3 regions of the Pseudarthrobacter sp. NPDC058196 genome follow, and region 3 is predicted to be linked to each of the others. Evidence: riboswitches for the same ligand, from Rfam matches in the RefSeq annotation. Region 3 holds a riboswitch; each other region holds the start of a gene.
The links. A riboswitch is a leader RNA that binds a small molecule or an ion and turns the genes downstream of it on or off. The one in region 3 is predicted to bind S-adenosylmethionine.
Positions count from the first base shown of each region.

Region 1 (2,925 bases), on a different contig from region 3:
AAACACCCCCCGGTCCAGGCCAAGAGTGTGACTGGTTGTGACTTCCCGGCGCTGCCGGCCGGCGGTGCCGCAGCGTGCTGTCGATCAGGTGTCGGCGCCTCCCTTGGCCGCGCGGAAACCGGCCTCAAGGTCGGCCAGGATGTCGTCGATGTGCTCCAGGCCGACAGACAACCGGACCAGCCCCGGATTGACCCCGGCCACCACCTGCTGCTCGGGCGAGAGCTGGCTGTGGGTGGTCGACGCCGGGTGGATGACAAGCGAGCGGACGTCACCGATGTTGGCTACGTGCGAGTGCAGCTCCAGGGCGTCGACAAAGCGTTTGCCCGCCTCCGCGCCGCCTGCAAGGTTGAAGGCGACGACGGCGCCGGTCCCCTTGGGGCCGTACTTGCGGCCGCGTTCGTACCAGGGGCTGGACGGCAGCCCCGCGTAGGCGACCGATTCGACGTCGTCCCTTCTCTCCAGCCAGCGCGCCACCTCCGTGGCGTTGGAAACGTGCCGTTCCACCCGCAGGCTCAGCGTTTCCAGGCCCTGGGAAATCAGGAAGGCGTTGAAGGGCGAGACCGCCGAGCCGAGGTCGCGCAGCAACTGGACACGGGCTTTGAGGATGTAGGAAAGGTTGGCGCCCAGTGCGCCGCCCTCGCCAAGGTCCCGGGCGTAGACCAGCCCGTTGTACGTGGGATCCGGGGTGTTGAAGCCGGGGAAACGGTCAGGGTCCTTGCCGAAATCGAACTTGCCGGAGTCGACGATGACGCCGGCAATGGCCGAGCCATGACCGCCCAGGTATTTGGTGGCGGAGTGGATCACGATGTCCGCACCCCACTCCAATGGCCGGATCAGGTAGGGAGTGGACAGGGTGTTGTCCACGATCAGGGGAACGCCGGCGTCGTGGGCCACCTGGGAGATGCCTTCGATATCCAGGACGTCCTGGCGCGGGTTGGAAACCACCTCCCCAAAGAACAGCTTGGTGTTGGGCTGCACGGCATCCCGCCACTGGTCCAGGTTGTCCGGATCTTCAACGAAGGTGACCGAGATGCCGAACTTCTTCAAGGTATGGGCGAAAAGATTGTAGGTGCCGCCGTACAGGCTGGGGCTGGCCACGATGTGGTCCCCGGCCTCGGCGATATTAAGGACCGCGAAGGTCTCCGCGGCCTGGCCGGAGCTCAGCAGCAAAGCGGCCAGGCCACCTTCGAGGCTGGCGATCCGCTGCTCCACCGCGTCCTGGGTGGGGTTGCCAATGCGGGTGTAGATCGGAGCCAGTTCAGCCAGTGCAAAACGGTTGGCCGCGCTCTCGGCGCTCGGGAACACGAAGGACGTGGTCTGGTAGATGGGCAGGGCGCGGGCTCCGGTGGCGCCGTCAGGCTCCTGGCCTGCATGGATCTGGCGGGTTTCGAAGGACCATCCGTTGGACATCTCAGTCTCCTATGACATGGGCCCGGCATGCTGGGAGCACCACGGGCCGCGCTTGCTTTCCGGCCATTGCCGGACAGCCTGGTCCTCACCCGGGGCACCCCACCGCGGATGGAGGGTTGCCGGCCAGCGAGCCGGGGCTTGGCGCTGGCACTCATGACCTGCGCCCAGTGTAGGAACATCGCTCCGGCCGTGGACAGCATTGTGACGAACATGGTCTTGCCGCGATGTGCGCGATGGCAGTGTCATGCGGAGGTTTTCCAAGGTTCCACAAATAATGCGCAGGATCGCCCGAGCTTTGGCCGCCAGACTTCCTGGCTCGGATACCTTGGAAGCCGGAAGACATCATCCGGCATCTTCCCCTACCGAGCACAAAAGGAATCCGATTCCGTTGCCCCAGTCTTTGCGCCTGGCCGTTGGCGCCGCACTGTTGTCCGTCGTCGCCCTCTGCTCAAGCGGTGCACCGGCGCAGGCTTCGGCGCCGGCGGCGGCACCCACCTCGCCCGCTGCCGCTCCTGAAAGCGCAACTGGCCGCTACCTCGTCCAGTTCCCGCCGGGAGCCGACGTGCCAGCGGAGGCACGGGATTTGCGTGCCCAGGGTATTGGGATCAACCACACGTTTACGAAAGCGCTCCGGGGGGCGGCGATCAAGGCCACCCCGGCGCAGGCGACCGCACTGCTCCGTTCGGGCAGGGCATCGGCGGTGGAGGCCGACGCGGTATCGACGATTTCCGACACCGAGAAGCCGGCGCCCTGGGGCCTCGACCGGCTCGACCAGCAGGCGTTGCCTTTGTCCGGCTCCTACACGCACGACAGTTCCGGCCTTGGTGTCCGCGCGTACGTGGTTGACACCGGAGTCCTCGCCTCGAACGTGGATTTCGGCGGCCGCGTTGCAGCAGGCTGGACAGCCCTGTCCGACGGCGGCGGCACAAGTGACTGCAATGGACACGGCACCCACGTCTCCGGCATCATCGCCGGAACCGTCTACGGAGTGGCAAAATCCGCCACCATCGTGCCCGTGAGGGCACTGGCCTGTGACGGGTCGGGCTTTTACTCGGACATCATCGCCGGACTTGACTGGGTTGCCGGCGACCATGCCGCGGGCGCGCCGGCGGTGGTCAACATGAGCCTGGGCGGACCGGGCAGCAGCCTCCTTGACACCGCAGTCCAAAACGTCATCAACGACGGTGTCCCGGTCATCGTCGCCGCGGGGAATTCGGCCATGGACGCCTGCACCGCGTCGCCCGCCCGCGCCCCGTCCGCCATGACCGTGGCAGCCAGCGACTCTTCGGACCGGCAGGCGTCCTTCTCCGACTTTGGCCCATGCGTGGACCTGTACGCTCCGGGGGTAGGCATCACCTCAACCTGGAATACGTCGTCAACGGCCACCGCAACACTGAGCGGAACATCCATGGCCGCACCGCACGTCGCCGGAGCCGCGGCCCTGGTCCTCTCCCAGCGCCCTCTCTTCACCCCGGCCCAGGTGGCCGATGAGGTACTGTCAACGGCCGTTCCCGG
Region 1 is NZ_JBHVVN010000008.1:169,765-172,689, forward strand. Features, by position in the region: gene ACFVVC_RS13395 (bifunctional o-acetylhomoserine/o-acetylserine sulfhydrylase) at 85-1,410, opposite strand; SAM riboswitch class IV at 1,454-1,569, opposite strand; partial or broken gene ACFVVC_RS13400 (S8 family peptidase) at 1,799-2,925, shown strand, end outside.
Region 1: it holds a riboswitch for S-adenosylmethionine, as region 3 does, so the genes downstream of both, ACFVVC_RS13395 (bifunctional o-acetylhomoserine/o-acetylserine sulfhydrylase) here and ACFVVC_RS08770 (DUF1737 domain-containing protein) in region 3, are expected to answer to the same signal.

Region 2 (10,213 bases), on a different contig from region 3:
TTGCTGGCGGACGGGAGGGTCCGCCGGGCCTACCTGGGCCTGGTGAGTACGCCCATCCAGCTCACTCCCAGCGCCGTCATCCGCACCGGGCGGCGCGAGGGGCTGCGCGTCGTGGAGGTACTGCCCGCGTCTCCGGCGGACAAGGCGGGGCTGGCGGCCGGGGACATCCTGTTGACGGCGGGAGGCCGCCCTGTCAGCAACGCCGAGAGCCTGCAGCGGCTCCTCTTTGCCGACGCCATCGGCCAGCCGCTCGATGTCGCCGTGCTGCGGGACGGCGCCGAAGTGCACCTCACCGCCGTTCCGGAGGAAATGACGGGCAACGGGACTCCGTAGGCACCGGGGTCGATGCGTCCGGAAGCGCTATGCGCCCGGGGCCGGCGCTTGGACGTCCGCGATGCCTGTGAAACGCGTCCCGACGCCGTCGTACTCGCCGCGGACGCAGCCGGGCTGTACTGGTGGGATCTCTTCGGGTGCGTGGTGCCCGCACACCACATAGGTGAAGTCCGGCCACCACTTCTTGGGCCGTGCCGCTTCCTCGTACCCGCATACGGCGCACTCCAGATGGACCCACACGGGCCGCTTTCCAGTCCGGTTGGCACGTGACTGCACCAGCCACGGGGGAGGATTGTCCAGGATGTCGCGGAGCTCGGACTCGGGCATCCACTTCGGCAGGCCATGGCGTTGTGCCATTTCAAGGGGTACATCAAGGGCTATTGCGGCGTCACGTCTGCTGATCATCACAGTCCACCATACGGGAGCCCGCCAAATCGGGCCGCTGCTCCGGACCCTCTCAGCCGGCTGTCCCGGCAACTCCGCTGGTCAGGGCAGGGCCAGGCTGCAGCCGGGGTGCGGGGCGTCGCTGGAAACCCACAATGCCGAGGCGATCTCATCGGCGAGGTCGTACTCCCGGGCGCCGCCGATCCGCACCACCAACGCACCGCCGAAAGGCCGCCGTCCCAGCACTTCCACGCCGGCGTCAAGCTCGATGTCCTGCGAGGCAAGGTAGCGGAGCAGCTCAGGGTTGTCGTCACTGATCCGGGTGATCCTGCCGGTATGGCCCTCGTCCAGCTCGGCGAGGAGGTGGGCGCGCGGCATCAGCACCTGGCCGTCCGCCGTGGGAATGGGGTCGCCGTGTGGATCCCGGCTGGGGTCCCCGAGCTTGGCGGCGACGCGCTCTATGAACGTGTCCGACACCGCGTGCTCCAGTTGTTCGGCTTCATCGTGCACTTCATCCCAGCTGTAGCCCAGGCGCTGCACGAGATAGGTTTCGATCAGCCGGTGGCGCCGCACCATTGCGAGCGCAAGCCGCAGGCCCGCATCGGTCAGCGTCACCGCGCTGTACGGTTTGTGGTCCACCAGGCCCTGGTCCTTGAGCTTGCGGACCATCTCGGACACTGACGAATTCGCCACCCCGAGCCGCTGGGCCAGTTGGGAGGACGTGATGGGCTTGTCCTGCCATTCCGTGAATGAATAGATGACCTTGACGTAGTCCTCAATGGAGGAGGATGGCGCGCTGGTCTTCACAGGCTCAAGCCTACCGGGTTCCCTGCCGTGGACGGGTCCGGGGAGCCTGCAGCGCCGGGCAAACCCATCCTGTTACGCCTTCCTGGCGCGCCACGCCAAGGTGAGGTAGGGAAGCTCGAGTTCCTGGTCCGGCCCGTAGCCGAGGTGGTCGTGGAGGTACCAGTCCAGGTTCGCCAGGACCTTGGCCCGGGCCGCCTCGCCTGCCCTCAGGTAATAGCTGCGGGACTTGGTCAGTTCCATCAGGTCGGTGGTGGTCACCTTGTCCTGCCAGTGGGTGACATGCCCTTCGAGCCCGGTGAATTCGGGCCCTACTACGGGCTTGTGGCCCGGGCGGTACACATCGCCGGCGTGCATGATCCGGGAGAGCCTGTGCACCCATGGCACCGAGGTATCCAGTTGGTTCCAGATGAGCCCGAGCGTTCCGTGTGGTCGCAGAATGCGGGAAAGTTCGGTGCTCGCCGGCAGCGCATCGCACCAGTGCCAGGCCTGGGCCACGCTGACGACGTCGAACGAGGCATCGGGCAGCCCCGTCGCCTCCGCGGTTCCCGCCACGGCCGTGGCAGCGAGGCAGTGCGCCGCCAGTTGGGCGAGCATGTCCGTGGAGGGGTCGACGGCGGTCACCTCCAGGCCCAGCTCCAGCAGCAGGGCGGTGAACTTTCCGGTCCCGGCACCAACATCGAGTGCGTCACGGGCCTGCGCGGGCACCAGCCACCGGGCTGATTCCGCGGGATATCCCGGCCTGACGCGCTGGTAGTGCTGTCCGCCGTCCCGGAAACTCCCGCCAAGTTCCCGCCGGCGCCCGTGATCAAGCTTGGGGCCACCCCGAACCACGCGTGGACTCCTTCAATTCCGACTGTTGGTGCCCCTCGAATTTACCGCATTATCTGCCGTGGAATGAGCTGGGGGGCCAGGAGCGGGAAGTGCCCGGTTAGTCGTCGATACACGGGGCCGCGCCGGCCGTTCCCGGCGTGTTGGGTGCCCAGTGCGGGTAGGTGCGCGAATCGTTGGCGGGCACCCAGCGGCCTGCGTCAACCACGTAGTCCCAGCCCAGGCCGCTGCTGCGCAGTGCGCGGATGCCGGCAAGGAGGCGCTCGGCATCCTCCAGCCGGGATCCGACGCCGAAACTCGCCCGGAGGGAACCGTTGGGCAGTCCCAGGCGCTTCAGCAACGGGTGGGCGCAGAAGCGTCCGTCGCGCAAGCCCACGCCGTGCTCGGCCGAGAGGTAGGCCGCCACCAGCCCGGCGTCGTAGCCTGCAACCGAGAAATTGACCACGCCGATGGTGTCCGTTTCCGGATTGGTGTCCTTGAAGATCTGGTGGACCGTGACGCTGTCGATACCCTGGAGGCCCTCCACCAGGAAGGAGCGGATGGCGGATTCGTGGGCGTGCCACCGGGCCTGGTCCAGTCCGGCGATCACTTCGGTGGCGCGGGCCAGGGTGGCTGCGCCGAGGACGTTGGGTGAGCCGCCTTCGTGGCGGGCCGGGCCGGTGGCCCAGCTGACGCCGTCGAGCCTTGCTTCCCTGACGGCGCCGCCCCCGGCCAGGTGGGGGACGCCGGCGTCCAGCCAGTCCGGACGTCCGACCAGGACGCCTGCGCCGAATGGTGCGTAGAGCTTATGTCCGGAGAACGCAAGATAGTCGACGTCGTCCGTGCTGATGTCCACCCGGCGGTGCGGCGCAAGCTGGGCGGCGTCCACGACGATCCGTGCGCCGTGCTGGTGCGCCAGGGTAGCCAAGGCCCGGATTGGGAGGATCTCGCCGGTGACGTTGGAGGCGCCGGTGACGGCCAGCAGGCTGACCCCGCCCTGCTCCAGTTCAGCGCGGACTGCCTCCAGCGTGCCGCTGACGGTGTCCGCGGCGACGATGCTGCGGTGCGGGACGCCCTGCCAGGGCAGGAGGTTGGCGTGGTGTTCGATGTCCAGGTAGAGGACGTCTCCGGCGGGGCGGCCGTCGGCCAGCGGCAGGCAGCCGGCCAGCAGGTTCAGGGAGTCGGTGGTGTTGCGGGTGAAGATGACCGAATCATCGGGGCGGCCTCCGACGAAGTCGCGGACAATGTTGCGGGCGTTTTCATACACGGAGGTGCTGATCTGTGATGCGTACCCGGCGCCCCGGTGGACACTCGCGTAATACGGGAGGATCTCGTTCAGGTATGCGGACACCACGGACAGTGCCGGGGCGGATGCACCGTAGTCGAGGTTCGCGTAGCGGACGTGGCCGCCGGAAATCAGGGGCGCCTGGATCTCCGCGCCTGTGACCGCGGCGAGGGGCCGGCCGGCAATGGCCTGGCGCGGATCCGGTGCGGCCGCGTTGGCGGTGGCGGGCTGGGGGGAGACGGTGGCAGTTGTCACAGAGACCTCACTTGGAACAGGACTCCGGCATGCTGGAATCCGCGCTTGCCGTATCCGCTCCGGACCGGCCTGGTCGTCACCCGGGGCACCCCACCGCGAATGGAGGGTTGCCGGCCAGCAAACCGGGGTTTTGCGCTGGCACTCGTGACCTGGATAAAAGCGTAGAACATGGACTGGCCAGGACTGAAGCCGCAGCAATTGTTAAGGGCTTTGTTACGTCCTGCCGAAGAAACAGCCGCGGACGCCCCCCAAAGGAGGCGTCCGGCGTCGTATTATTCGATTTTTTGCCGTCAGGGCGACTGCTGCAGCAGGTCGTCGAGGTCCGGGTTCAGCCGGTGCAGCACCTCTGAGTGCAGGATCGAGTTCGTGGCCAGGGCATTGCCGCCGAACGGTCCGTCCTCGCCTTCGAGGGAGGTGAAGCGGCCGCCGGCCTCTACCACGATCGGCACCAGGGCAGCCATGTCGTACAAGTTCAGTTCGGGTTCGCAGGCGATGTCCACCGAGCCTTCGGCCACCATGCAGTAGGACCAGAAGTCCCCGTAGGCCCGGGTCCGCCACACGTCCTCCGTCAGGCCCAGGAAGTCGTCAAGGTTTCCGCGTTCTTTCCAGCCCCCCAGGCTGGAATAGGAGAGGGAGGCGTCGGCCAGGTTGGAGACGTTGGAGACCCGAAGCCGGGTGGCGGCGGCCAGGGACCTGCCCATGTACGCCCCCATGCCCTTGGCCGCCCACCAGCGCTTGCCCAGTGCCGGCGCGCTGACGACACCCACCACGGGCTCGCCCTCATCCACCAGGGCGATCAGTGTGGCCCAGACCGGGACGCCGCGGACGAAGTTCTTGGTCCCGTCGATGGGATCGATGATCCAGCGCCGCGAGCCGTGGCCGGTGCTGCCGAATTCCTCGCCCAGGACTGCATCGCGGGGCCGGGAGCGGGAAAGCTGGCCGCGGATGGCCTCCTCGGCCGCCTTGTCGGCGTCGGTGACCGGCGTCAGGTCCGGCTTGGTCTCGACGTGGAGGTCCAGGGCCTTGAAGCGGCTCATCGTCTGGTCGTCCACGGAGTCGGCCAGGACGTGGGCCAGGCGCAGGTCATCGTTGTAACTCGAAGCGGGTTGGATCATGGTTCCAAACTACCGTCTGCGGGCGTTTCTGCCGGGAGAACGCGTCAGTTGACGCTGCCAAGCTCCTTGGTTTCCTGTGCTTCCATCCTCGGGTCGGCGCCGAGCAGCCGCCGCAGGGACGACAGGCGGGCGGCTCCGGTGGGGCCGGCGTGTCCGCCATCCACCCACTCGTCCAGCCCGCAGTTGACCGCCGTCGCGGTGTGCTTGCAGCCCCGTTCGCAGTTTTCGATGCCGGGGGAGAGGTCCGGGAACGAGCGGAGGATCCTGTCCGGGTCCACGTGCGCCAGGCCAAAGGAACGGATACCTGGAGTGTCGATGATCCAGCTGCCGGGCGGCGCGTCCGCCAGCCGAAGCGCCAGCGCCGAGGACGACGTGTGCCGGCCGCGCCCGGTCACGGCGTTGACGCCGCCAGTGGCCCGCTCGGCCCCCGTCAGCGCGTTTACCATGGTGGATTTGCCCACCCCGGAATGCCCCAGCATGACGGTGACAGTGCCGTCGAGATGCGCGCGGAGGGCAGCCACCGCAGCGCTGTCCAGCCGGGCGGAGAGGCCGTCGTCGGACCGCGCGTCAATCCCGGACGCCTGAGCGTCGGCGGTCTTGCTGATGATGACCGGGAAATCCAGGTGCGTGTAATTGGAGAGGAGCTCCGCGGGATCCTTCACGTCGGCCTTGGTCACCAGCAGGATCGGCTCGATCCCGGCGTCGTAGGCCGCCACCAGGGCGCGGTCGATGAAGCCGGTGCGGGGCTCGGGGTTGGCAGCCGCCACAACGATGACCAGCTGGTCCGCGTTTGCCACCACGGCGCGCTCCACGGGATCGGTATCGTCGGCGCTGCGGCGAAGGAGGGTGCGGCGGTCCTGGATCTTCACCAAGCGGGCCAAGGTGTCCGGGGCTCCTGAGACGTCCCCCACCAGGGAGACGAAGTCGCCGGCCACCACGGGATTGCGACGAAGCTCGCGGGCCCGTGCAGCGATGACCACCCGCTCATTGTCCGAGTCCTCGCCCACCACCGCGGTGTACCGGCCACGGTCCACCGTGATGATCCGGCCGGTCACGGCGTCATCGTGGCTGGGGCGGTCCTTGGTGCGGGGCCGGGAGCCTTTCTTGCTTGGACGGATCCTGACGTCCGATTCGTCCCAGGAATCAGTGCTCCGCGCCACTGCCGCGCCCTTCAGGTCCGTTTGCGGACGTGCCTTCCCGGGCCAGCATGCCTGCCCAAAGCTGGGGAAAATCGGGCATGGTCTTGGCTGTGGTGGCAATGTCCTCCACCTTGACGCCTTGCACGGCCAGTCCCAGGATTGCCCCGGCAGTGGCTATGCGGTGGTCCGCGTAGCTGTGCACGACGCCGGCGTGCAGCCGGGCGGGGCGGATGAGCAGTCCGTCCGGGGTTTCCTCGGCATCCCCGCCGAGCCGGTTGATCTCCGCCACCAAGGCGGCGAGCCTGTCTGTTTCGTGTCCTCGCAGGTGCGCGATTCCGGTGAGCCGGGAGGGCCCCGAGGCCAAGGCGCACAGCGCAGCCACGGTGGGGGCGAGCTCGCTGGTGTCCGCGAAGTCGCCACCCTTGATCTCCGGACCGCCGGTGACGGTCAGGACGCCGCCGGCCAGCGTGACGGTGGCGCCCATGCTGGTGAGGATGCTGCGCCACAGGTCGCCCACCTGCTGGGTTTCCGCCGGCCAGTTGGGGATCCGGACCGTACCCCGTGAAGCGAGCGCCGCCGCCAGGAACGGGCCCGCATTGGAAAGGTCCTGTTCGATCCGCTGGTCGAAGGCGCGGATCGGTCCGGGTGCCACCACCCAGTGGTTGGGAACAGAGTCGTCCACTGACACGCCTGCGCCGCGCAGGACCGCGACCGTCATGTTGATGTGGTCCAGGCTGGGAACCGGTTTGCCGACGTGCTCAAGGTGCAGGCCGTCGTCGAACCGTGCCCCCACGAGCAGGAGCGCGGAGACAAACTGGGACGAGGCGCTGGCGTCAATCACCAAGTGCCCGCCGCGGACTGAGCCTTGGCCCGCCACGACGAACGGGAGGGACGACGGGGTGCTGCCGTCTTCGGCTGAAACAGCGACACCCAAGGCCTTGAGGGCCTCGATGATGGTCCCCATAGGACGCTTGCGGGCGTGCGGGTCGCCGTCGAATACGCTGGCGCCGTTGCGGAGCGCCGCGAGCGGCGGAACGAACCGCATGACCGTACCTGCCAGCCCGCAGTCGATCCTGGTCAGCGTTGCCGGCGCCGACGCGGACAACGGAACCACATGGAGGTCGGGGCCGAAGCTTCCGTCTCCGGGCACCTCGGTGATCGTGGCGCCAAGCTGCCGCAGCGCATCGATCATCAGAGCTGAATCCCTGGAATGCAGGGGCGCCCGCAACCGGGACGGCCCGTCCGCCAATGCCGCCAGGACCAGGTACCTGTTGGTCAGGGATTTCGAGCCGGGCACCGTCACGGTGGCATTGATGGGCCGGGAAGCGAAAGGTGCGTCCCAGTGCTGGACAGGCGTTCCGGAAGCGTCCCGGGCGGCAGTTGCTGCGGTCATTCGTGCTTAGGCTCCCGTGGCGTGGTCGACGGCGCGGCGGACAGCCTTGTCCGCCTTGTGCAGCTTCTTGTTCGTGGTCTTGCGCGCGTCGGCGGCCAGGTGCGAGGCGTTCCGGCGGGCTCCTGCGGCCAGGTGCTCGGCGCGCCAGGCCAGTCCCGGCTTACCTGCGGTGTCCACCGAGGCGAGCAGTGCACCGCCGCTGAGGGACAGGTTCTTGAGCAGCTGGTTCCGGCGGGTCTCACGCCCTTCCTTGCTGCTGATGTCCGCGCTGCGCCACTCAACGAACGTGTTCAGCAGGGAAACCACCGTCAGGAGGGAGGCGGAAAGCCTGGAGAATTTTCCAAGGCCGAACAGGACGCCGGCGCCCACCTGGGTACCGCCGATGACGCGGGCGAGGGTCTTTTCGCTGGCCTGGAAGGGAAGCGAGGCCGCGGCCTTGCGCAGCAGGGGTGAGAGTTGCTGCGCAGTGTCATCGGAGTTCTTGAGCTTGTCCAGTCCGGCAATGACAAAACTGGAGGCGAGCATGGGCCGTGCGAGCGTGCGGACAAAGGACATGGATTTCCTCCTGGATGGACGAACCGCGGAACGCGGCGGAGTCGGTCCTAGTCTTGCACTTTTGGGGAATATTTGCCTGCGGGAAGGGGTTATGGCAAACGGGTCACTGACATGCGGCCCGATGATCATTCACCCGATACAGAGCGGAGTTGGCCCTTGGGGAAGGTGTTGGACGGAACGAGGCCTGCGGGTCCGGTGGCAGTGGAAGCACTGGCTACCGAACCCCGGGAGTACGGCATGCCCCGGGCGGGGAGCCTGACAGTAGACTTGAAGGCAATGAGCACCCTGGATCCGGCCGTCGCGGCCATGTATGAGGCTTCACCTGGCGCAGCGGACGGCCCGGCAGGGGGCCCGCCCGCATCTGCCGCACCGGCGGAGGTGGTTGCTCCTGCCGCAGGGCCGGACGCCGAGGACGCCGCCTTGGACGTTGCCGCGGAGACTGTCGAGGACCGCCGCCTGCGCTTCGAACGGGACGCCATGCAGTACGTCGACCAGCTGTACTCGGCTGCGATGCGCATGGCACGTAACCCTTCAGATGCCGAGGACCTGGTCCAGGAGGCCTACACCAAGGCATTTTCGGCGTTCCACCAGTACAAGCCGGGCACGAACCTCAAAGCGTGGCTGTACCGGATCCTGACCAACACCTACATCAACCTCTACCGCAAGCGGCAGCGGGAGCCGCTGCAGTCCAATTCGGACACGATCGAGGACTGGCAGCTGGCCCGCGCGGAATCCCACACCTCCAGCGGACTTCGCTCGGCCGAGGCCGAGGCGTTGGATCACCTCCCGGATTCGGACGTCAAGCGGGCCCTCCAGGACATTCCGGAGGAATTCCGGTTGGCGGTGTACTTCGCCGACGTCGAGGGATACGCCTACAAGGAAATCTCAGACATCATGAACACGCCCATCGGCACCGTGATGTCCCGGCTCCACCGCGGCCGGAGAATGTTGCGGGACATGCTCGCGGAATACGCCGCCGAGCGCGGATTCAAAACGGCCGCAGATGCATCGGATGCGGCAGCAAGCAAATCACAGGAGAACAGGAAATGAGCGACTGCCAGGGATTGGGCGATTGCGACGACACCCGGATGCAACGCATCTACGAGTACCTTGACGGGGCGTTGACCCGCGAGGACCTTACCGAAATCAAGGACCACCTTGACGACTGCCCCGAGTGCACGCAGCAGTATGACCTTGAGTGCGTTATCCGCAACATGGTCAAGCGCTCTTGCACGGAGGCCGCTCCGGACAACCTGAAGAACGCCATCCTGGACCGGATCCACGCCATCCGTCCGGTGGAGGCGTAGGAAGCCCCAGGCCGGCGGACAATGGCCGCAGACAGCAAAGGACCCCGAAAGCCGAATGGCTTGCGGGGTCCTTTGCTTGAACCGTAGTCCCTGGCATTTGCCTAGGTGTTGGGGCGCTTCCCGTGGTTCGCGCCGCCACGCTTACGGTCACGACGCTTGCGTGCACGCTTGCTCATAGCTGGCCTCCTTACTGTTGGTACTCAAAAGAGCTGCCCTCCAGTCTCCCACATGATGTGGCGGCCCGCGAACCGGAGCAGGGGGATGACCTGCGGCGGTGCGGCCGGATGTCAGCGCCCTACCTGTGGAGCGTGGTGCTGATGGCGGCGCGGGCTTCGTCCAGGACAAGCCGGACATGATCCAGTGCCACCGCGGTCAGGGGTCCGTGCGGGGCCCCGCCTTGCAGGTCGGCACGGATGCCATCGCGGAATTGCTGCAGCATCAGTTCTACGGCAAGGCGCTGCACGGAAGCGGTGATCCCGCGTTCCACTGCCGCCAGGTCCATCCTGCGGTGGTTCAGCTCGGAAAGTCCCGCTGCCGTGATGCGGTACGTCGTGCGTCGTCCGGACGGCTCAGTGGCCACCAGGCCGTCCGCCTCAAGCTTGCCCAGCCGTGGGTAGATTGTTCCCGCGCTGGGTGAGTAAGCGCCTCCAAACCGGTCCTTGAGTGCCTTGATCAGCTCGTACCCGTGTTTAGGACCGCCCTCGAGCAGGGCAAGCAGGTACAAGCGCAACGCACCGTGTGCGAAGACGGCAGGCATCAGCCGTGCGCTTCCCCGCTGCCGGATTCGGGGGTGTGGACAATGGACGTCCTGCCGGACACCGAGTTGGTCCTGA
Region 2 is NZ_JBHVVN010000003.1:199,569-209,781, reverse strand. Features, by position in the region: gene ACFVVC_RS06025 (S1C family serine protease) at 1-333, shown strand, start outside; gene ACFVVC_RS06020 (hypothetical protein) at 361-738, opposite strand; gene ACFVVC_RS06015 (metal-dependent transcriptional regulator) at 820-1,524, opposite strand; gene ACFVVC_RS06010 (class I SAM-dependent methyltransferase) at 1,597-2,355, opposite strand; gene ACFVVC_RS06005 (aminotransferase class V-fold PLP-dependent enzyme) at 2,453-3,871, opposite strand; SAM riboswitch class IV at 3,908-4,021, opposite strand; gene hisN (histidinol-phosphatase) at 4,162-4,986, opposite strand; gene rsgA (ribosome small subunit-dependent GTPase A) at 5,031-6,146, opposite strand; gene aroA (3-phosphoshikimate 1-carboxyvinyltransferase) at 6,130-7,518, opposite strand; gene ACFVVC_RS05985 (DoxX family protein) at 7,525-8,073, opposite strand; gene ACFVVC_RS05980 (sigma-70 family RNA polymerase sigma factor) at 8,350-9,123, shown strand; gene rsrA (mycothiol system anti-sigma-R factor) at 9,120-9,380, shown strand; gene ACFVVC_RS05970 (50S ribosomal protein bL37) at 9,482-9,556, opposite strand; gene ACFVVC_RS05965 (PadR family transcriptional regulator) at 9,676-10,137, opposite strand; gene ACFVVC_RS05960 (hypothetical protein) at 10,137-10,213, opposite strand, start outside.
Region 2: it holds a riboswitch for S-adenosylmethionine, as region 3 does, so the genes downstream of both, ACFVVC_RS06005 (aminotransferase class V-fold PLP-dependent enzyme) here and ACFVVC_RS08770 (DUF1737 domain-containing protein) in region 3, are expected to answer to the same signal.

Region 3 (10,213 bases):
CCGGGTTTGCCCTCCATCGAACGTTCCCCGCCTCACTATCTCATTTATGATATATTTTCGGCATGACTCAGGAGACCGCCGGCCACGTCGCCGCCATGTTGAGGAACGCCCGCAACGAGAAGGGCTGGACCCAGGGCCAGCTGGCTTCCGAACTCGGAACCAGCCAGAGCGCCGTCGCCCGGATGGAACAAGGCAAGCAGAACCTCAGCCTCAAAATGATCCAACGGCTGGAAAACATCTTCGACCGCAGCATCGTCAACGTGGGCAAGCCCAGGATGACGCACCTGCGGGTGGAGGGCGGCCGTACCCTCTCCGGCGCCGTTGACGTCAACAGCAGCAAGAACGCCGGCGTGGCACTGCTGTGCGCCAGCCTGATCAACCGGGGCACCACCGTGCTCCGCCGCCTCGCCCGGATCGAGGAAGTCAACCGCATCGTTGAAGTGCTGACCAGCATCGGCGTGGAATGCACCTGGCTCAACGATACCGATCTCCGCCTGCGCCGCCCTGCCGTCCTCGACCTTGAGGCGATGGACGTGGACGCGGCACGGCGCACCCGCAGCGTCATCATGCTGCTGGGTCCCCTCCTGGACGAGTCGCGGGAGTACCGGCTGCCCTACGCCGGCGGCTGCGACCTTGGAACACGGACGGTTGAGCCCCACATGCAGGCACTGCGCGAGTTCGGGCTCTCGGTGGAAGCCACCGCCGGTTTCTACACCGTCCAGGCGCCTCCAGCGGACACCCGGGACCGCTCCTTCGTCCTCACCGAACGGGGGGACACCGTGACCGAGAATGCGATCATGGCGGCGGCCCACCGGCCCGGAACGACCGTGATCCGCAACGCCAGCCCCAACTACATGGTGCAGGACCTCTGCTTCTACCTGCAGATGCTCGGCGTGACCATCGAGGGAGTGGGAACCACCACGCTCCGGATCACCGGCCGGCCCGTGATCGACGCCGAGATCGAGTATTTCCCGTCCGAGGACCCCATCGAAGCCATGAGCCTGATTACGGCCGGCATCGTCACCAACTCCGAGGTCACGGTGCGGCGGGTGCCCATCGAGTTCATGGAAATCGAGTTGGCCACCCTGGGCCAGATGGGGCAGAAGCTCGAAATCTCCGGCGAATACATGGCCCGCAACGGCCGCACCAGGCTGGTGGACGTGACCACCAAGCCGTCGGAGCTGCGCGCCCCGGAGGACAAGATCCACCCCATGCCGTTCCCCGGGCTGAACATCGACAACCTGCCGTTCTTTGCGGTGATCGCCGCCAACGCCCACGGGCAGACCATGATCCACGACTGGGTGTACGAGAACCGGGCCATCTACCTGACGGAGCTCAACCGGCTCGGCGCGCAGGTGCAGCTGCTGGACCCGCACCGGATCTACGTCAATGGACCCACCAAGTGGCGGGCCGCCGAGGTGGGCTGCCCGCCGGCGCTCCGGCCCGCTGCTTGCCTGCTGCTGGCCATGCTCGCCGCTCGGGGCGTCTCCGAGCTCCGCAACATCTACGTGATTGAGCGCGGCTACGAGGACCTGGCGGAGCGCCTGAATACCATCGGCGCCAAGGTGGAGTACTTCCAGGACTAGGCGTTCATGCTTCGTCATGATCAGCGGGGGCGCCCGGAATTTCCGGCCCCTGACGCAGAATGTTCGTATGCGTACTTTCGGCGTCGAGGAAGAACTCCTGATTGTTGATCCGGAGTCCGGAGAGCCGCTCGCCCTGGCGGACGCCCTCCTCGCCGGACACCGTGTAGCCGCGGACGATCTGCCGGTGGACCCGGACCTCCACCACTCCGGGAAGCAGGCGGATCACGACGACGAGATGGGCTTGAGTGCCGAGCTGAAGCTTGAGCAAATCGAGACGCAGACCAAGCCCTGCCTGGAGTCCGGGGCCCTGCTCGAGCAGATCAGGGCCGGCCGCGCCATGGCAAACCAGGCGGCCGACAAACATGGTGCCAGGGTGGCTGCGCTTGCCACGTCGCCGCTGGCATCCACCAGCCACACCACGCCGGACCCGCGCTACGCCAGGATGCTGGAACGCTTTGGCCTTACGGCGCAGGAGCAGCTGACCTGCGGTTTCCACGTGCACACGTATATCGAATCGCCGGAAGAAGGCGTGGCGGTCCTGGACCGGATCCGCGACAAGCTGGCGGTGCTGACGGCGTTGAGCGCCAATTCGCCGTACTGGAATGGCGTTCCCACCGGTTTCGAAAGCTACCGCACCCAGGCCTGGAACCGGTGGCCGACAGCCGGTCCGGCGGCGATCTACGGGACGTACCCCGCGTACCGGAGGGTGGTCACCCGGCTGCTGGACACGGGCGTGATGCTCGACGAGGGGATGCTGTATTTCGACGCGCGGCTTTCCCGCAACCACCCAACCGTGGAGGTGCGGGTGGCGGACGTCTGCCTCCGTGCCGAGGACGCAGCCCTGATCGCAGTGCTGGTCCGTGCCCTGGTCGAATCAGCCAGCCGGGAATGGCGCGAGGGCGTGGATCCGGCGCCCGTGCCTACGGTCCTGTTGCGGATGGCGTCGTGGCAGGCCAGCAGTTCGGGACTCAGCGGCGAGCTCCTGGACTTTGGGAACTTCCGCCCGGCCCCGGCCGCGGACGTTGCCCGTTCCCTCGTGGATTACCTGGCGCCCGTCCTGCAGGAACAGGGCGAACTTGCCTTGGCCCGGCAAGGCGTGGAGCACATCATCGCCCGCGGTACAGGGGCCGCCGAACAGCGCCGGGCCCGCGACAGGGCGCTGGCCGGACCGCCTCCCGAGGATATGGGTTTCGGTGCAGTGGTCCGGCACGCCGTGGACGTCACCATGCGCGGTGCCCTGGATCTTTCAGACGTCGAAGACACCCCGGAACTCCTGCGGGTCCGCCAGGCCTGACGCTTTAGATCTGCTTCAGGGCCTGTTCCAGGTCGCGGATGAGGTCGTCCGCGTCCTCGAGTCCCACGGAGAGCCGGACCACGCCGTCGCTCAGGCCAATGGCGGCCCGCCCCTCCGGGCCCATGGCGCGGTGCGTGGTGGTGGCCGGGTGCGTGATCAGGGACTTCGAATCGCCGAGGTTGTTGGAGATGTCGATGATCCGCAGCCCGTCCAACAGGGCGAAGGCGGCCTCCTTGGCGGAGCGTCCGCCCGATGGCGCCAACTCGAGGGTGAGGACCGTGCCGCCGGCACTCATCTGCTTCGCCGCCAGCCCATACTGCGGGTGCGACTTCAGCAGCGGGTACTTCACCCAGCTCACGGCAGGCTGCTCCTCAAGCCATTCGGCGAGCCGCAGCGCGGTGGCCGAGGAGTGCCGGACGCGCAGGCTCATGGTTTCCAGGCCCTTGGTCAGGACCCAGGCGTTGAACGCCGAAAGCGCCGGACCGGTGTGGCGCATCAGCTGCTTCACCGGGCCGTCGATGAACTCCTTGGTGCCCAGGATAGCGCCGCCAAGGACCCGGCCCTGCCCGTCGATGTGCTTGGTGCCGGAGTACACGATCACGTCCGCGCCGAGGTCCCCGCAGCGCTGCAGCAGGGGAGTGGCGAAGACGTTGTCCGCGACCACCTTGGCGCCGGCGGCATGGGCGAGTTCGCTCACCGCCGCGATGTCCACGATTTCCTGCATCGGGTTGGACGGGGATTCGAAGAAAACGGCGGTGGTGGGCGTGGACAGGGCCTCACGCCACTGGTCCAGGTCCGGGCCGTCGACGAAGACCGTCTCCACACCCCACCGGGGAAGGATCTCATTCAGGATCACGAAGCATGACCCGAACAGTGAGCGGGCGGCCACCACGCGGTCGCCGGCGGCGAGCAGCGCGCCCAGGGCGGTGAACACCGCGGACATGCCCGACGCCGTCGCGAAGCACGCTTCGGTGCCTTCCAGCAGCCTGAGCCGTTCCTGGAAGGTGGCCACGGACGGGTTGCCGTAGCGCGAGTACACAAAGCGCTCGTCCTCGCCGGTGAAGGCGCGTTCGGCCGCCGCCGCGGACTCGTAGACGAACCCGGAGTTCAGGAAGATGGCCTCGGAGGTTTCCTGGAAGTTGGTGCGGTCCAGGCCGCCGCGGACAGCTTGGGTATCGGGGTTCCAGCCGGGGGCATCTTGGTTGAAAGTCACTTAGTTCTTTCCGAGGTTGGTGGGCAGGCCGCGGTTCTTCCAGCCGTTGACGGTCCGTTCGCCGTAGCGGTCCGGTTCTCCCTCGAAGCCCTCCAACACGTTGTACGAGGTGAAACCGGCCTGGGTGGCCGCAACGGCGGCGGCGATGGAGCGCTGGCCCGAGCGGCACAGGAACACCAGCTCCGCGCCGGGGTCCTCGGGCGCCTGCTCCTTGAGGTCCTTCACGAAATCGGGGTTGGGGATGCCGCCGGGGAAGGTCCACTGGATGAACAGGGGATCGTTGTCCGTTGCCTTGGTGTCCGGAATGCCGATGTGGGCCCATTCGCCTTCCGTGCGGACATCCACCAGGATGGCGCCCTGCTCCAGCTTGGCCCACGCTTCCTGCGGCGTGAGGTCGCCTGCGTAGCTCATGCGTGGCCCTCGCCGTCGAACTCGCCTTCCAGGTCGTCAACGGCCGTGGCCACTGCGGCGTCCGCCGAGGCGATTGCGGCCGGGAGGACAACTGCCTGGGCCACGATGACGCTGCTGCCGTTGAAGGTGGCCGCCGGGCTGCCGTGCAGGACGTAGCCGTCCGCGAGGGCGGCCGAGATCCGCTCACAGAAGGAGCGGTCGTCCGGGCCCGTAATCAGGCGGTAGGACAATTTTTCGTCAGGGGCGGGTGCGTCAGACACGACGGATCTCCTTCTTTCACGCTTGCAGCTCGAATCGGTCGATATGCCAAGTATTCACCTGAGGCACCCCGCCGCGAGAGGAGGGTTGCCGACCGGCCAGTCAGGGCTTAACACCGGTACTCATTACTCCCCAAAAACGTAACACCTGGCGCGCCAAGCCGCACGGCCGCCGTCGTCATGTTCCGTAATTGAGAGCTCGCGACCACCGCGTCACGGGAACGCGGCAAGGCGGCCGGACCGATAAAGTTTCTACCGGGGGCGCCGCCCTGCCGTGACAGTGGGAGTACCGGGGGGTCTTGCCAGCATGCGAGCTGCTACATCGCACCACCAGGCCGGCCGTCGTCGTGCCCGTCATCGTGCCCTCCGGGCCGTCCTCGCCGTCGTCGTTGTCCTCCTGGCCCTTCTGGCGCCTGCCGGTGCGTCGCAGGCGGCCTCCGCAGTACCGGACCAGGGCAAGCCCTGGCTGGGTGCCGTCCTTGAATGGGGCGAGGATACTGCCGCTGGATTCTCCGACCGGCTGGGGGCGAGCCCGGCCGTGTTTGGCCACGACATCGCCTTTCCGTTCCGCGACTCGGACCGGAACAACATCGAGGGTTTCCTGCAGCAGGCCGCGGCCAAGGGCGCCCACGCCATGCTCACCGTGAAGCCCACCATGCCGCTGGAGCAGATCGGTGCCACCGAAGCGGAAGCCTTTGCCGGCAAGGTCCGCAACCTGACCTCCGGGTTCAAGGGCCGGCTGTTGATCCGGTTTGCCCCGGACATGAATTCGAGCTGGGTGGCCTGGGGCCAGCAGCCGGCCGCCTACCGGGCGGCCTTCAAGGCCGTCGCGGCAGCGGTCAGGAAGGACGACGGCGGCCGGGCCGCCATGGTCTGGGCGCCTTACCTGGGCAAGGACTATCCCTTTGACCGGAACCGGAATGCGCCGAAACCTGGGAGTGACGGCTTCGCGCTCCTGGACACCAACGGCGACGGTGCCTGGAACGGCTCCGACGCCGCCTACGCCCCGTACTATCCCGGCGACGACGCCGTGGACTGGGTGGGCCTCACTGCGTACCATGACGACACCGCCGGCGGGGCTGCCGTCAACACCGTGCCGCGCGCCGGTGAGCTGCAGGAGATGCTGACCGGCTCCGGCAGCGAAAACTTCTATGGCACCTACGCGGAGGGGCGCAAGAAGCCGTTCCTGCTCCAGACCTCGGCGTTCTACGGCCCTGCCGCGGCCGGACCGCCTGAGGCAGACATCAAGGTGGGCTGGTGGGACCAGGTGGTGGGTACAGCCACCTCGGCCGCTTTCGCCCGGACGGCGGCTGTGGTGTGGGACGAGCGCACCAGCACCAGGGATACCGGCGTGGCCAGCATCGACTGGCTGCTCACCGGAAACCCCAGCATCGCCAAAGCTGCGCTGGACCGGCTGAAGTCCTCTCCGGTGGTAACCGGACCGGTCACCGACGTGGCCGCGGACGGAGCGTACGTCCGGGCCAACACCCTGTCCGGGGCCGCCGTCTGGACCCTTGCCGTGGCGATGGCCATCCTCCTGGCGGCGTTGTGGCAAATTCCCCGCCGCGTCACCGCCGCTGCCGCGTGGAGCTACCAGGACCCGGGCAGCAGGGACTCGCGCGTGGATTTGCTGCGCGGGATGGCCATTGTCTTCGTGGTGGTCAACCACCTGGGCCTGGTATCGCTGTTCCAGCTGCTCACGCAGGAGGCCGTGGGCTTCGTATCGGGGGCCGAACTGTTCGTGCTCTTTTCCGGCCTGGTGGTGGGCATGGTCTATGGGCCAAAGGCCAGGGAAGATTTTGGCAAGGTGGTGGACCTCACCTCCCGCCGCGCGGGGAAACTCTACGTCACCGCGCTGGCGGTGCTGATCGGCGTCTTCCTCATCGCGCAGCTTCCGTTCTTCCACACCGAGGCCCTGACCACCTTCGTGGACCAGGGAACCGGCGGGGCCGGTCACAACGGCGCCGGCCGGACCTACGACCTCTACGCCGGGATGTCATCGCTGTTCCAGTTCCCGGTGCCGCCCCAGGTGCTGCCGGCCATCCTGCTGCTGCAGTTCGGGCCATGGCAGTTCAACATCATGGGCCTGTACGTGGTGCTTCTCCTGGCCAGCCCGCTGATCCTTGCGCTGCTGAACCGCGGGAAGGCCGTGTGGGTCCTGGCGGCGTCGCTCGCGGTGTACGCCGTGGGCGCCGGAACCAGGTTCCGGATCCTGCCGTCCCAGTTCGAGGACTCGTTCCCGCTGCTGGTCTGGCAGGTGCTGTTCGTGCTCGGGCTGGTGGTGGGATACCACCGGCGCAGCATCATCGCGTGGTTGTCGGCGCATGCCTGGGTGGTGGCGGCCTGCACGGTCGCCGCATTCGGCCTGGCTTTCCTGTCCTGGGGCAACCCGTACCTGGCCAACAACTACGACGTCCGGCTGGCGCTGATGCCAGACGCCACGTACCGGGGCATGTATGACGCCCTCTTTGGCCGGACCTACCTGGCGCCAGGGCGCCTGCTCAACGTCGTCGTCCTGGTGGTGGCGGCCTACGCGTTCCTCAGCGCCTACTGGAAACCGGTGGAGCGGGCGCTGGGCTGGTTCCTGATCCCGCTCGGCCGCGCAACGCTCTACGTCTTCATCATGCACGTGGTGCTGATCGCCGTCGTGGCCAATATCCCCGCTCTCCAACAGGAGAGCATCTTCCTCAACACTGCGGCCTACGCCGTGGTGCTGGGCCTGCTGTGGCTGATGGTCCGCACCAGGTTCCTGTTCCGGATCATTCCCACCTAGGCCGGTGGCCAGGGCATGAAAAATGCTGCGGCACGGTTGGTGCCACAGCATTTACGTCATTGCCAGGAAATGACGGGGAAGGCCCCGCAGTCCCGGTGTCTTAGACCAGTTCGGGATACGAGGACACGATGTAGTCGGCGGCTGCCGCACCTTTCATGCGCAGGCCCTTGCGGCTGCCCGGCAACCTGGCCTTCATCGCTGACCAGAACGTCGTTTCCGTACCCGGCAGGTGCTGGTTGATGAAGCACCAGCTCATGTACAGGCCGTAAAAGCGGTCGCGTTCCAGTGTGGACTCGGACGTCTGGTCGAAGTAGGTGGCGTCTTGGAGAAAGAGATCAAACTGGGAATGTGCCATGAGGGCGTCCCTTCGCTAAGTGCGTGGCGCCGCCGTTCGGCTACAGCAGCGAACCTCGATGCCCTGCACTGGTGGCAATCGGGTCCATAGATTAATCCTGTGAAAGAAACCGGGATTATCAGCGCCGTCAACGCCTGTCTACACTGTAGACTTTACCCGTAGACTACATATGAGGCAACCCTCTCGAATGATCTCGGGTCAGTTGTCCGCAGCGAGGACAAATCCATGACTTCCCCCAATCCTTCCGGTACCGGCAAGGTCAAGGCCCGGCTCAGCAGGGACATCGTGCTGGCAAAAGCGCTGGAAATGGTGGATGCAGAAGGGCTCGACGCTTTGACCATGCGCCGCCTGGGCCAAGAGCTTGGCAGGGACCCGATGAGCCTTTACCGCTACGCGGAAAATCGGGCCGCGTTGCTCGATGGGGTTTCTGAGCTGGTGCTTGACCAGCTCACCATCCATCAGGATGATCCGGACTGGAAGGCGCAGTTGCGGGCGATCGCCCACAACCTGCGGGCGCTGGCCCTCCAGCATCCCAACGTGGTGCCCCTGCTGGTGACCCGGCCCCTCTCCACGCCGCTTGGCTTGCGTCCGCTGGGCACTCTGCGTCCGCTGGAGAAGATCCTTTCCCTGCTGGTGTCAGCCGGATTCGAACCGTCCGACGCGCTGCACGTCTACCGCGTGTACTACGGCTTCCTCTACGGCCACATCCTCAACGAACTGCAGGAGTTCGTGGTGGACCCCGAAGAGAACGAGGTGCTGCTCCGGCTGGGGCTCCACCGCCTGCCCGCCAAGGAATTTCCCAAGCTGCGGGCGTTGGCGCCGGCACTGTCAGATTACGACGGCGCCAACGAGCTCGACCAGGGGCTCACCATCCTGCTGTCCGGGCTGGAAGCACAGCTTTCCCGGCAGGCTGCTGCAGTACAGCCCGGTTAGCGCGGAAGCGGCAAGCGGCGCACTATTCGAACGAAGCCCGGCGGCGGTCCTGCACGCGGGTGTTCCAGACGTCCGGCCGGTTGACCTGGAACCTGCGTCCGGTCAGGGCCTTGGCGTTCAACCGGACATAGTTGGCCTTTTCGCCAGGCTGCCACGGTTCCAGGCCCAGGCCGTCCACCTGGTCCTTGACCGCCTGGTCCTCGATGATCCCGGTATCGCCGCGCACCACCACGCTCCATGCCAATTCGGTGGCGGGGTCGTAGCCATCGATCTCCAGCGCGGCCGGCCGCTCCATTTTGGCGCCCCAGAGCTTGGAGCCGGGCGCGGTGCGGAAGACGATGCTGCGCAGATGGACGATGTAGTTCACGGGGAAGATTTCGGGATGCTCATCCACCACGATGGCCAGCCTGCCCACGGTGTCATTGGCGAGGAGTTCCCAGCAGTCGTCAAAGGAGAGGTTTTCGATCGGCAGCTTGTGCGAGTCCATGGTCCACACCTTACGGGTGAAGCCCGGAGGGCAAAAGGGGCCGGTGGCCCTGTTGCGCGGTTACTGGATCCCGGCGAAAAGCCCGCTCAGCTCGGCAGTCAGTTCCTTTTGCACGGCCGGGGTGCCGATCTCCTTGCCGTCGATCCGGTTCACGGGGGCCAGCAGGCGGACGCTGGAGATCAGCCAGACCGCATCCGCGTCCAGCAGGTCGCGGGGCTCCAGCGGGCCATACCCGAGTTCCCAGCCCGCCGCCTTGGCCGCCGCGAAGAGGGCTCCCTGGGACGTTCCGGGCAGGATGCCGCTGTCCAGCTGTGGCGTGATGAGGCGCTTGACTTCACGGCCGTCGTCGGACTTATCCACGTGTGCCAGCAGCACGGTGGAGGTGGGGCCTTCCAGGACGCGGCCGTCGGAAGACACGAAGATGACGTCGTCCGCGCCCTGCTTGTGGGCGTGCCGGAGGGCTGCCATGTTGACGGCGTAGGACAACGTCTTGGCACCCATGAGCAGCCACGGGGCCCGTTCGGCCACGTCGCTGTCGTAGCCCCTGTCCAGCAGGATCACGTCGATGCCGGTTTCCCGCTGGCGGCGGCCCGCTGCTCCGGCAGGTGAGACCTGCACCCAGGCCGTGGGGGTGGGGGCGCCCTCGACGCCGCGGGTGACCACGAGCTTGACCACCAGTTCGTCGGCGTCGGCCTCCGACGGCGGGTTCGCGGCGCGGTGCCGGGCAACGGCGGCCGCAATGGCGCGCTGCCACGCGTCCTGCTCCGGAATCCCAAGGTCCAGCGCGCGGGCGGAGCCTGCAAGCCGGTCCAGGTGGGCCTGCACTTTCCGGACCGTTCCACCCACGGCCAGCATGGTTTCGAAGATGCCGTCACCCCGGGTGACGCCCAGGTCCGTGACCAGG
Region 3 is NZ_JBHVVN010000005.1:124,149-134,361, forward strand. Features, by position in the region: gene ACFVVC_RS08750 (UDP-N-acetylglucosamine 1-carboxyvinyltransferase) at 63-1,586, shown strand; gene ACFVVC_RS08755 (glutamate--cysteine ligase) at 1,654-2,880, shown strand; gene ACFVVC_RS08760 (O-succinylhomoserine sulfhydrylase) at 2,885-4,093, opposite strand; gene ACFVVC_RS08765 (rhodanese-like domain-containing protein) at 4,094-4,504, opposite strand; gene ACFVVC_RS08770 (DUF1737 domain-containing protein) at 4,501-4,764, opposite strand; SAM riboswitch class IV at 4,778-4,892, opposite strand; gene opgC (OpgC domain-containing protein) at 5,069-7,534, shown strand; gene ACFVVC_RS08780 (hypothetical protein) at 7,635-7,889, opposite strand; gene ACFVVC_RS08785 (TetR/AcrR family transcriptional regulator C-terminal domain-containing protein) at 8,115-8,822, shown strand; gene ACFVVC_RS08790 (pyridoxamine 5'-phosphate oxidase family protein) at 8,845-9,309, opposite strand; gene ACFVVC_RS08795 (aminodeoxychorismate lyase) at 9,370-10,213, opposite strand, start outside.